DNA from 3 places in the Bradyrhizobium sp. 930_D9_N1_4 genome. Region 2 is predicted to be linked to each of the others. Evidence: predicted binding sites of a transcription regulator. Region 2 holds the regulator's gene; each other region holds the start of a gene.

Region 1 (4,208 bases), 6.1 Mb from region 2:
CCGAAGGCGATCACGAAGATCAGCGCGAAGACGATGCCGGGCACGGTGCGGGCGAATTCGAGCAGGCGCCGCACCACGAAGCGCAGCCAGGGCGAGGGCGAGGTGTTTTCGGCCGCAAAGAAATTCAAGGCAAAGGCCAGGGTCGCGCCGATCAGCGTGCCGACATAGGAGATCAGCAGCGTCTCGCCGAGCATCTTCAGCCATTTGCGCCAGCCCCACAGCCATTCGCCGACATCGGTCCAGACCCGCTGACCGGTGTCGAGCGTGAGGATGCGGTCGAAATAGCTGATGAAATTGCCGAAATGCTTGAAGAGCGTGGGCAAATTCACTTCCGCGCCGACCGCGGCGAGAAGCAGCGCGGCGGCGAACACCGCGGCGCCGAACAGCAGGCGCCATCGCCTGCGCGCGACCGCCTGGCAATATGCGGCGTTGAGCACGGCGAGCTGATGCTCGGGGAGGATCGAAACCGCGACGGTCATCTGGTCAGGGAAAGTGACGGGTCAAAAGGGAAGTCCAAAGAGAAAGAGCCGGGTCCATCGACCCGGCTCAAGTAGCTCGTCCCGAAAGCTCAGGACGCCTTCTTCTTACGCAATGCATCGACGAACTTGATCAGCTCGATCGTGCCATCCCAATCCTTGGTGGCGGCGGAATGAAAGCCCTTCTTCTGGCCATCCTGAAGGCGATCGAAGGCTACCTTGTCCTTGGCCGGCGCATCGAAGAACGCCTTCGTGATCGCCGCCTTGGCGTCGTCCGGCAGGTCGGAGTTATAGGCATAGGGGCCGTTGATGATCGCCGCCGACTTGTGGATGATGCGGAAATCGTCCTTCTTCATCGCCGAGCCGTCGGCATTCTTCAGCATGTTCTTGGTCAGCATCTGCGCCAGCGTGGAATCATCGTCGCTGGTCCACTGATTGGCGGCGACGTCAACCGTGCCCTGCGACAGCGCGAGGATCGCGTTTTCGTGGCTGCCGGTGAAGACGACCTTGCCGAAATAGCTGTCGGCGTCGGCGATGCCCATCTTGTCGAGCTCGAAGCGCGGCACGTTGTTGCCGGAGGTCGAGTTCGGATCGACGAGGCCGAGGTTCTTGCCCTTGAGCTGGTCGATGCTCTTGTAGGCGCTGTTCGCCTTGACGAAGAACACCGAATAGTAGCCGGTCGAGCCGTCGGCATTGATGTCGTTGGCAAAGGCGTCGGTCTTGACGCCGGTCAGGCGGGCGCGGGCGAACGAGGCCGAGCCGTAGCTGGCGATATGGATGTTGCCGGCGCGCTGGCCCTCGATGACCGCCGCATAGTCGTTGGCGATGCGGAGCGTGACCTTCACACCCAATTCCTTGGAGAGATAGCTCATGAACGGCGCCCAGCGCTCGGTGACGCCGGAGGCGTTCTCGGCCGGGACGACCGCGAAGGTCAGCTCGGGATATTTGGCTTTCCAGTCTTCGGCGGACGCGGAAGCGGTGAACGCAAGCGCGGCGGCGCCGGCAAGAATGACTCTGCGAGTGATCATGATACCCTCTTCATCGGTTGGGGTCGGTTGACGCAAAACTGGCAACGAAACAGATGCGGCACGGCTCAGGCGGCCGCGGCTGTTCCAAGCGCCGGAACGCCCTCGGGCGCCGGTGCAGAATGGCCGCCCATGACGTCGGCGGCTTCGAGATCGTAGAGCTCGCGCGCGACATGGTCGGTCAACTCAACCGGCGCGCCGTCGAACACCACGCGCCCCTGCGCCATGCCGATCAGCCGGTCGCAATAGGTGCGCGCGAGATCGAGCGAATGCAGGTTGCACAGCACGGTGATCCCGAAATGCTTGTTGATGCGCAGCAGCGCATCCATGACGATCTTGGTGTTGCGCGGATCGAGCGAGGCGATCGGCTCGTCGGCCAGGATGATGTCGGGCTGCTGCACCAGCGCGCGGGCGATCGCCACGCGCTGCTGCTGGCCGCCGGAAAGCTGGTCGGCACGCTGGGCGGCGAGCGAGGCGATGTCGAACTGCTCGAGCGCCGACATCGCCAGCGCCTTGTCCTGCTCGGGCCAGGTCTGCGTCAGCGAGCGCCAGGCGGGCATCGTCGCGAGGCGTCCCATCAGGACGTTGGTGAGAACGTCGAGCCGGCCGACCAGGTTGAACTGCTGGAAGATCATGGCCGAACGTGCCCGCCACTGCCGCAGCTCCTTGCCGCGCAGCGCGGTGACGTCGAGACCGTCGAACAGGATGCGGCCCTGCGTCGGCGTCGCCAGGCGATTGATCATGCGCAACATGGTCGACTTGCCGGCGCCGGAGCGCCCGATCACACCGACGAAGCCGCCGGGGGAAACTTGAAACGAAGCGTCGTCCACCGCGGCTTTTGCGCCGAAGCGGCACGTCAGACCTTCAACCACCAGCATGCAGGGCTCCAGAGTAGCTGGGACCCACCGCTAGCGCTCGCAGTTGACACTTGTGTGACACGCGCGTTGCGGTGCGGCGATCCAACACACCTCATCCCCTGTCATCGCCGCGTCATGACATTGTCATCGGGCCACTCGAAGAGGTACGCCCGCCCTAATAATACGGACGTAACATGGCCGGAAAGGCGCTCTCGGTTCAACCGACCATCGACACGTCCGCCAAGCTGCATGAGACCAGGCTCGGTGCCTATACCGAAGTCGGCGCGCGCACGATCCTGAACGAAGTCACGATGGGCGATTACTCCTACGTGGTGAACGATGCGCAGATCACCTACACGACCATCGGAAAGTTTTGCTCGATTGCGGCGATGACCCGCATCAACCCGGGCAACCATCCGATGCAACGCGCGACCCAGGCGCACTTCACTTACCGTTCCAGCGCCTACTTCCCCGGCGAGAGCGACGGCGCGGAATTCTTCGACTGGCGGCGCCAGCATCATGTCCATATCGGCCATGATGTCTGGATCGGCCATGGTGCGGTCGTGCTGCCGGGCCGCAACATCGGCACCGGCGCAGTGATCGCAGCCGGCGCCATCGTCACTAAGGACGTGCCGGCCTACACCATCGTCGCCGGCAATCCGGCGCGGATCGTGCGGCGGCGGTTTTCCGAGGAGGTCGCCGACCGGCTGGCTCGGCTTGCCTGGTGGGACTGGGATCACGACAAATTGCGTGAAGCCTTGCCCCATTTCCGCAAGCTCGGGATTGAAGATTTCCTCGCGACATATGAAGCACGGACAAGCTCCACACCCAGCAAGAAAAGCGCGGTCGCGTGACAGACATATTCCTTGAAGGCGGCCGGGCTCTGATCGGCGCCGAGCTGGTCGAGACTTCCCTGTCCGTATCCGGAACAGACGTTGCAGAGATCGATGTCTCTCGCAGCCGTGCGCGGCTGGCGATCGATGCGCGCGGCCTGCTTGTCCTGCCCGGCATCGTCGATCTCCATGGCGACGCCTTCGAGCGACAGATGATGCCGCGCGCCGGCGTCGATTTCCCGATCGACGTCGCGCTCGCCGACAGCGACCGGCAGGCGATCAGCAACGGCATCACCACCGTGTTTCACGCCACGACCTGCTCGTGGGAGCCGGGCCTGCGCAGCGCCGAAAACGCGCGCGGCCTGATGGAAGCAATCGAGCGGCAGCGTCCGCAATTCGCCGCCGACACCCGCTTCCATCTGCGCCACGAGACCTACAATCTCGACGCCGAGGCCGAGATCGGCCAGTGGCTGGCCGAGGGTCGCGTCGATCTGTTCGCCTTCAACGACCACATGGACGGCACCGTCGCCGACATGGCCAAGCCGCGGAAGCGCAACCGCATGGTGGAGCGCACCGGCCTGTCGAGCGAGGCGTTCGACGAACTGGTCGGGCACATCGTGTCGCGGGCTGCCGATGTGCCGGCTTCGGTGTCGCGGCTCGGCGCCGTGGCCCGCGCCGCGGGGGTACGGATGCTCTCGCATGACGATGCCACGCCGGCAATGCGTCAGGCGTTTCGCACCCTAGGTGCTGACATCGCGGAATTTCCGATCAACGAGGAGACGGCGCGCGCTGCCGCAACCGCCGGCGATGCCATCGTCTACGGCGCGCCCAACGTGGTGCGCGGCGGCAGCCACACCGGCTGGACCAAAGCGTCCGACATGATCGCCAAAGGACTCTGCTCGGTTCTGGCATCGGACTATTACTATCCGGCACAGCTCCTCGCGGCCTTCCGCCTCGCCGCCGACGGCGTGCTGCCGCTGCCGAAAGCCTGGGACCTGGTCTCTGCCGGCCCGGCCC
Region 2 (4,208 bases):
GGCGTTCATCGGCCCGTCGGGCTGCGGCAAGTCGACCCTGCTGCGCATCTTCAACCGGATGTACGACCTCTATCCGGGCCAGCGCGCCACCGGTCAGCTCATGCTAGACCAGACCAACGTCCTCGACCCCAGGCTGGACCTCAATCTGCTGCGCGCCCGCGTCGGCATGGTGTTCCAGAAGCCGACGCCGTTCCCGATGACGATCTACGAGAACATCGCGTTCGGCATCCGCCTCTATGAGAAGATCTCGAAATCCGAGATGGATGGCCGCGTCGAGAAGGCGCTGCGTGGCGGCGCGCTCTGGAACGAGGTCAAGGACAAGCTCAATGCCTCCGGCCTGTCGCTCTCCGGCGGCCAGCAGCAGCGCCTCTGCATCGCCCGCACCGTCGCGGTACGGCCCGAGGTGATCCTGTTCGACGAGCCCTGCTCGGCGCTCGACCCGATCTCGACCGCCAAGGTCGAGGAGCTGATCCAGGAGCTGTCCGAGGATTACACGATCGCGATCGTCACCCATAACATGCAGCAGGCGGCGCGCGTCTCCGGCAAGACCGCCTTCATGTATCTCGGCGAGCTGATCGAGTTCGACGACACCAACAAGATCTTCACGTCGCCGAGCGATCGGCGCACGCAGGATTACATCACCGGCCGGTTCGGCTGAGGAGACGGGACATGGGTTCTGAACATACCGCAAAAGCCTTCGACACCGACCTGCAGGAACTCACCCGCCTGGTCGCCGAGATGGGCGGCATCGCCGAGCGCATGATCGTCGATTCCGTCGGCGCATTGATCCGCCGCGACGTCGCGCTCGGTCAGCGCGTCGTCACCATCGACGCCGAGCTGGACGCGCTCCAGAAGAAGATCGAGGAGCGTGCCGTTCTCACCATCGCACGCCGCCAGCCGATGGCGGTCGATCTGCGCGAGATCGTCGGCGCGATGCGCGTCGCCACCGATCTCGAACGCATCGGCGACCTCGCCAAGAACATGGGCAAGCGCGTCGCGGCGCTGGAGACGGACTTCCATCCGCTCAAACTGTTCCGCGGCCTCGAGCACATGACCGACCTCGTGCAGCAGCAGGTCAAGTCGGTGCTGGACGCCTACGCCGCGCACGACCTGCCGGCGGCGATGGCGGTGTGGAAGGGCGACGAGGAAGTCGACGCCATCTGCACATCGCTGTTCCGCGAGCTCCTCACCTACATGATGGAGGATCCGCGCAACATCTCGTTCTGTATCCATCTGATGTTCTGCGCCAAGAACATCGAGCGCATCGGCGACCACGCCACCAACATCGCCGAGACCGTGTTCTACATGATCGAGGGACAGGCGATCACCGACAAGCGTCCGAAGGGCGACATGACGACTTTCGCCACGTCGGTCCCGAATACCTGATTTCCTGAAGGAGCGACGACCCGATGGGCGCACGCATTATGGTGGTTGAAGACGAGGAAGCTCTCACCGAGCTGCTTCGCTACAACCTCGAAGGCGACGGCTATGACGTCGAGACGGTGATGCGCGGCGACGACGCCGACACCCGCCTCAAGGAGCACATCCCCGATCTGATCGTGCTCGACTGGATGCTGCCGGGGCTGTCAGGCATCGAATTGTGCCGGCGGCTTCGTACCCGCCCCGAGACCAAGCAGCTCCCGATCATCATGCTCACCGCACGCGGTGAGGAGAGCGAGCGGGTCCGCGGGCTAGCGACCGGTGCCGACGACTACATCGTCAAGCCGTTCTCGGTGCCGGAGCTGTTGGCGCGTGTGAAGGGCCTGCTCAGGCGCGCTAGCCCCGAGCGGCTCGCCACCGTGCTCGCCTATGGCGACATCGAGCTCGACCGCGACAAGCGCCGCGTGGCGCGCTCGGGCCGGCCGATCGATCTCGGCCCGACCGAATATCGCCTGCTGGAGTTCTTCTTGGAGCATCCGGGCCGGGTGTTCTCGCGCGAGCAGCTGCTCGACAGCGTCTGGGGCCGCGACATCTATATCGACGAGCGCACCGTCGACGTCCATATCGGCCGCCTGCGCAAGTTGCTCAATCTCGGCCGCGAGCAGGATCCGATCCGCACCGTCCGCGGCGCCGGCTACGCGCTCGACGACCGCTTTGCGAAGGCAGAGCAGGCGTCAAGCTAACGGCCAATAAGCCAACAAAAAAGCGCGCCGGATGGCGCGCTTTTCTTTTTCTCGATGTCGCCTGAGGCCGTGCTCAGCGCGGCCCGGGCTTTGCCGGTGCACGGCGACGATCAGCGGCCGGCTGATACGCGACGCGCGAGTGCTGGGCGCAGTAAGGCAGGCCCGAGAGCGCCTTGCCGCCGCAGAAGAAGAAATCCGGGCTCGAGGGATCGCCGACCGGCCAGTGGCAGGTGGCTTCGTTCAGCTCCAGCAGCGACAGCCGCTGGCTCATCGGCACCACGTTGTCGTAAGTAACCGGTTCAGCCTCGACTTCGACCTCGAAGGCCTGCGCCAGCGCGGTGTTGCCGCGTGCGATGGGACGGCTCACCCGCATCATGTGCTGGGCGGGACGCGCCTTGCGCGGCCGGGGCGCAGCGGATGAGGGGCTCTTGGCGCGGCCGGACAGGCCGAGCCTGTGCACCTTGCCGATCACGGCGTTGCGGGTGACATTACCGAGCTCTGCCGCGATCTGGCTGGCCGAAAGTCCGGCCTCCCAGAGCTTTTTCAGCTGCTCGACGCGATCATCCGACCAGGTCAAAACCGTCATTGCACCCTTTCCTTCGCCGGCGCCTGCCATCCTGGGGCCGCACAGCGAATGCCTAAGCTTCGAAAAACCCGTGCCGCCAGAATCCCTTAAGGCTCGCCGGGCGCAACTTGAACGCCCGAACGCTTACGCCGGTACAAGAGGACTCTTGGGATCAGAACTGCCGCACGAGATGTCGTATCTGACAAGCCAAACGCTACAATATGGCGTGACTCACGCGCAAGAGTCCGCCGACTCGCTTCCACATGTTCCGTGGCGAAAATCCCGCAAATCGCCACCGCAAGACTACGGATTCTGCGTTTCGCGAGGCTTTCCGGGCGGCATTGACACCCGTCTTGCCAGGCATAAGATAGCCCCACGTGCCGCCCTTAAAAGGCGGCACGTTTCGTTTTCCGGGCCGGTTGATGGTGCGTTGCGCAATGCACGCTCACACCGTCCGCAACAATCAAGTGACCGTCATGACTAACAGCGCAGCGCCGCATTTGCTCCCCGTTTTCGCCAGGTCCGACCTCGGTTTCGAGCGCGGCGAAGGCTGCTGGCTGATCGCGACCAATGGCGACCGCTACCTCGATTTTACCTCCGGCGTCGCCGTGAACGCGCTCGGCCATGCCCATCCCGCGCTGGTCACGGCGTTGCAGGAGCAGGCGACGAAGCTCTGGCACATGTCGAACCTGTTCCAGAGCCCGGACGGCGAAAAGCTTGCCGCGCGCCTGTGCCATGAGAGCTTTGCGGACTTCGTGTTCTTCTGCAATTCCGGCGCCGAGGCGCTGGAGGGTGTGATCAAGCTGGTCCGCCATCATCACTTCTCCAAGGGGCACCCGGAACGCTATCGCATCATCACCTTCGAAGGCGCCTTCCACGGCCGCACGCTGGCAACGCTGGCTGCGACGGGCTCGGCAAAATATCTCGAAGGTTTTGGACCGCCGATGGATGGTTTCGACCAGATCCCGCACGGTGACATCGAGGCCGTGAAGAAGGCGATCGGTCCGCAGACCGCCGGCATCCTGATCGAGCCGATCCAGGGCGAGGGCGGCGTGCGCTCGGCGACGCCTTCCTTCCTGAGGGCGTTGCGCCAGCTTTGCGACGAGAAGGGCCTGCTGCTCGCGTTCGACGAGGTGCAGACCGGCATGGGCCGCACCGGCGATCTGTTCGCGCATCGGCGCACCGGTGTGACACCCGACGTGATGTCGCTGGCGAAGGCGCTCGGCGGCGGCTTCCCGATCGGCGCGATCCTGGCGACCGCGGATGCGGCGTCCGGGATGGGGCCGGGCTCCCACGGCTCGACCTTCGGCGGCAATCCGTTGGCGATCGCGGCGGCGAATGCCGTGCTCGACGTGATGCTCAAGCCCGGCTTCTTCGACCACGTGCAGAGGATGTCGCTGCTGCTCAAGCAGAAGCTCGCTTCCGTGATCGACCGGCATCCTGATGTCGTCAGCGAAGTGCGCGGCGAGGGGCTTCTGATCGGCATCAAGGCCGTGGTGCCCTCCGGCGACCTGGTCGCG
Region 3 (4,208 bases), 3.9 Mb from region 2:
GAAGGGCGGCAGCCTGTGCAAACGAAAGCGACTTCGGCTTGCTGCCGACGATACGTTCGTCGACCAGATGGAATTCGGCATTGGTGCCCTGGCGCAGGATCGAGCCCGCATAAAACACCTCGTCACCCGGCTTGAACAGCGAGACCTCGGGGCCGACGGCGTCGACGACGCCGGCTGCGTCGTAACCGAGAATCTTGGTCTCCCCCTCGGGCGGAGCGGCGCGCTTGCGCACCTTGTAATCGACCGGATTGGCCGAGATCGCCTTCACGGCGACGCGGATGTCGCGTCCTTTCGGTTCGGGCTTTGCGGTCTCGAAGTCGATCAGCGCGTCCTGATCCTCGATCGGAAGCGATTTTTTATAGCCGACGGCCTTCATGGCTTGTCTCCATCAGATGGCGTGCTCGCCTGCCGTCCTAACTGTCGCTATAGCTCCAATTTGGCAAGTACTGTAAATTTGGGGATATAGTCCCTGTTTGGATACTATTGGGAAAACACGCATGAAACGGCGAGATTTCACCCGTCGTCCGGGCTGCTCGGTCGAGGCGACGCTGGACCTGATCGACGGCAAGTGGAAGGGCGTGATCCTCTACCATCTCCAGGACGGCACCCAGCGCTTCGGCGAATTGCGCCGCCGGATGCCCGGTATCACCCAGCGCATGCTGACAAAACAGCTTCGCGCGCTGGAGGAGGACAAGCTCGTCATCCGCAAGGTCTATGCGGAGGTGCCGCCGCGCGTGGAATATTGCCTCTCCGAACTGGGTGAGAGCCTCAAGCCGGTGATCGATATTTTGAAGACCTGGGGCGAGAGTCACCAGCAGCGGCTGTCCCATGCGCCGCCGCCGGTCGTCGTGAAGAAGCCGAAGCGCGCGGCGTAATGTCCGGGAGCGGCGTGCCGCTCCCGGACGAACGAGCCTAGAACGCGAACTGCGTGCGCATCGCGACCGCGTCGAACTTCGAGCCGACATTGGCGGCCGAGACCGGCGAGGCCTGTTTCGACACCGTGCCATGCAGATAGTCGAGCATGAAGCGGACGTTGCCGTTGACGTACCAGTTGAGCGCTGCGGTATAGACTGTCTGCCGTCCGCCGGCGATGCCGGTGGCGGTCCCGAACTGATCGTTGAGGTCGATCGTCGAAAAGCGCCCCGCGATTTCCCACGCGCCCCATCCGCCGCCCTCGAGCGAGAACGGGTGTGCCGGCTTGACGCCGCCATAGGCCGCATTCGCCGAATTATAGCTGCGGCCCTCACCCGTCAGGACGTAGCCGGCCTGCGCGTAGCCACCCTGGAATTTGAGGCTGGGTGCCCCCAGCGGCGGCAAGCCGGTGTTGGCGCTGCGATCGATGTTGTACCAGAAGTACTCGCCCTGCACGATGAGCGGTCCGTAGGTGGCCGCCGCTTCGACGCTGTAGACCTGCGCGCCGGAGGCATTGGCGATTGCGCCGGTCGTAGCCAGCGCCGTCGGATCGATCCGCAACTCCGGGCGGTCGCTGAGCGTGACCGTCTGCGCACCCGTCACCATATTGCGCGACGGTTGGATCAGCCATTCGGCGTTTCCGCCGAGATGCAGCGAGTAGTCCTTGCCGCTCACGACCTGGCCGGCGACACGGGCGACGGCGCCATACTGCTCGGAGGCACCGTTCGGCGCCACGCTCGACGCCGAATGGATCGCGCCCGTCGTTGGACCGGTCACATAGGCGCCGGCCCAGAACACGTCGTTGTACCAGCGCGTGCCGACGGCCGAGCGGAAGTCACCAGCGGCGATGCTGGTCGCGACGATGCCGGCCGTTGCGCGCTCCATGAACAGGATGTCGTTGGAGCTTGTGGCTTCGTCGAGCGTATAGGGCAGGTCCATCACGCCCACTTCGACCGCCATCTTGCCCCCGAACGGTTTCAGGCCGGTGTAGCTGAGATAGGCGTTCTCGATGCCGGAGGTGCCGCCTCCGGGCAGCGAGCCCGGTGCCGCGCCGCCAAATCCGTCGGACGAGCCGCCGAAGTCGTAGACCAGCGCGAAATTCCAGTCGTTGAAGAATTTGCCGGCGATGCCGATGCGCGCGCGGCGGACGTTCTCGCCGCTATCCAGCTTCTGCGGTACGGTCGCCGCGGTGTTGGGACGATAATCATAGCCGCCGATATCGTAGTGCACGCGTCCGGTGATCGCGACGCAGTTGGCCCCGTCGGCGGTGCAGATGGTCGGCCGGTTGTTCGGCATCGTCACGATGACGCCGGATGCCGGCGGGGCCCCCTTGACCGGGAATGCCGCATTGGCGTTGGCGACGACGGCCTTTGCCTCCGAGCGCGCTTCGGCTTTGGCTTCGGCCTTTGCTTCGGCTTTGGCCTTCGCGGTTGCCGCCGTATTCGCGGTGGTCTGGCTCTGGAGCTTGTCGAGCTTCTGCTCGAGCATTTTCAATTGCTGCTTCAGCAGCGCGATCTCCTGCTCGCTGTTGTTTGCCGATTGGGCCTGGGCCTGCGAGGCCGCCAGCGCGCCGGCGAGACCAATCGCCGTGGCTGCAAGTCTTGTTCTGCTCACGTTACGCCTCCATCGTTTGACGAACTTCCCCAAGTCGCCGGCGGAGAGCCTATGAGTGATCGATGACTGCCCCGCGACGCTGCGCCCGGTTGCGCGGTTCCCAATGATGCCAATTCGCCGCAACCGAATCCGCTTCTCACCACCATGCAAGATGATGTGCATCATGCCAATCCACCGCTTCGGCGAATTGCCGATTCGCACGCCGGGCTTGCATGCGGGACACACCGGAAAGGGGCGCAATATTGCCGCCCGGCGCCCTTCTATTGGCGGGCGAACGCGCCTATATTCCGGCGTCTTTTCCGAGAGGTAGGAATGTTTCGATCGATCCGCGCCGCCGCCGTCATCACGGCATTGTGCATAGCGTGTTCAGCCCACTTCAACCCGGCCGCCGCACAGGACCGCCGTGTCCCGTCGTCGCCCGCCGAGCTGCGGTTGTCCTATGCGCCGATCGTGCAGCGTGTGCAGCCGGCGGTCGTCAATGTCTACGCCGCCAAGGTGGTGCAGAACCGCAACCCGTTGCTCGACGACCCGATCTTCCGCCGCTTCTTCGGCGTGCCGGGCCAGCAGCCCGAGCAGATGCAGCGCTCGCTCGGCTCCGGCGTCATCGTCGATGCCTCCGGCCTCGTCGTCACCAACGTCCACGTCATCGAGGGCGCGGATCAGGTGAAGGTGTCGCTGTCGGACAAGCGCGAGTTCGAGGCCGAGATCCTGCTGAAGGATCCGCGGACCGATCTCGCCGTGCTGCGCCTGAAGGACACCAAGGAGAAGTTTCCGACGCTCGACTTCACCAATTCCGACGAGCTGCTGGTCGGCGACGTCGTGCTGGCGATCGGCAATCCCTTCGGCGTCGGCCAGACCGTGACCCATGGCATCATCTCGGCGCTCGCGCGCACCCAGGTCGGCATCACCGATTACCAGTTCTTCATCCAGACCGACGCGGCGATCAATCCCGGCAATTCCGGCGGTGCGCTGGTCGACATGAGCGGCAAGCTCGCCGGCATCAACACGGCGATCTATTCGCGCTCCGGCGGCTCGCAGGGCATCGGCTTCGCGATCCCCGCCAACATGGTGCGCGTCGTCGTCGCCTCCGCCAAGGGCGGCGGCAAGGCGGTGAAGCGGCCATGGCTGGGGGCGAAATTGCAGGCGGTGACGCCGGAGATCGCCGAGAGCCTCGGCCTGCGCTCGCCGACCGGCGCGCTGGTTGCGAGCGTGGTCGCGAACGGCCCTGCGGCGAAGGCCGGCCTGAAATCCTCCGATCTCATCACCGGCATCGACGGCCAGACCGTGGATGATCCCAACGCCTTCGACTACCGCTTCGCGACGCGTCCGCTCGGCGGCACCGCTCAGATCGATGTGCAGCGTAGCGGCAAGCCGCTGAAGGTCACGATTGCGCTCGAGACCGCGCCCGATAACGGCCGCAACGAGCTCGTCGTCACCGCGCGCTCGCCGTTCCAGGGCGCCAAGGTCTCCACCATCACGCCGGCGGTCGCCGACGAGCTGCATCTGGACGCCGACACCGAAGGCGTCGTGATCACCGATCTCGGCGGCGACAGCGCGGCGGCGAATGTCGGCTTCCAGAAGGGCGACATCATCCTGGCCGTCAACAACCAGAAGATCGGCAAGACCGGCGACCTCGAAAAGGCCGCAGGCGAGCGCCCGCGGATCTGGCGCATCACGCTGGT

What was found. Region 2 encodes PhoB, which activates phosphate uptake and scavenging genes when phosphate is short. Its sites were predicted from a motif close to TGTCATNNANCTGTCAT; they were not measured.
Region 1: a site for PhoB is predicted at 2,490-2,506, ahead of phnC (phosphonate ABC transporter ATP-binding protein). Genes of this name have one in related genera too.
Region 3: a site for PhoB is predicted at 2,578-2,594, ahead of AB7532_RS22065 (OprO/OprP family phosphate-selective porin). Genes of this name have one in related genera too.

Annotation. Positions count from the first base shown of each region.
Region 1 is NZ_CP197236.1:6,849,211-6,853,418, forward strand. It holds gene phnE (phosphonate ABC transporter, permease protein PhnE) at 1-479, opposite strand, end outside; gene phnD (phosphonate ABC transporter substrate-binding protein) at 569-1,504, opposite strand; gene phnC (phosphonate ABC transporter ATP-binding protein) at 1,570-2,379, opposite strand; gene AB7532_RS32610 (chloramphenicol acetyltransferase) at 2,553-3,212, shown strand; gene AB7532_RS32615 (alpha-D-ribose 1-methylphosphonate 5-triphosphate diphosphatase) at 3,209-4,208, shown strand, end outside.
Region 2 is NZ_CP197236.1:702,767-706,974, forward strand. It holds gene pstB (phosphate ABC transporter ATP-binding protein PstB) at 1-658, shown strand, start outside; gene phoU (phosphate signaling complex protein PhoU) at 670-1,386, shown strand; gene phoB (phosphate regulon transcriptional regulator PhoB) at 1,410-2,123, shown strand; gene AB7532_RS03275 (GcrA family cell cycle regulator) at 2,197-2,709, opposite strand; gene AB7532_RS03280 (aspartate aminotransferase family protein) at 3,165-4,208, shown strand, end outside.
Region 3 is NZ_CP197236.1:4,649,150-4,653,357, reverse strand. It holds gene AB7532_RS22075 (zinc-binding alcohol dehydrogenase family protein) at 1-376, opposite strand, end outside; gene AB7532_RS22070 (winged helix-turn-helix transcriptional regulator) at 498-875, shown strand; gene AB7532_RS22065 (OprO/OprP family phosphate-selective porin) at 913-2,526, opposite strand; gene AB7532_RS22060 (DegQ family serine endoprotease) at 2,839-4,208, shown strand, end outside.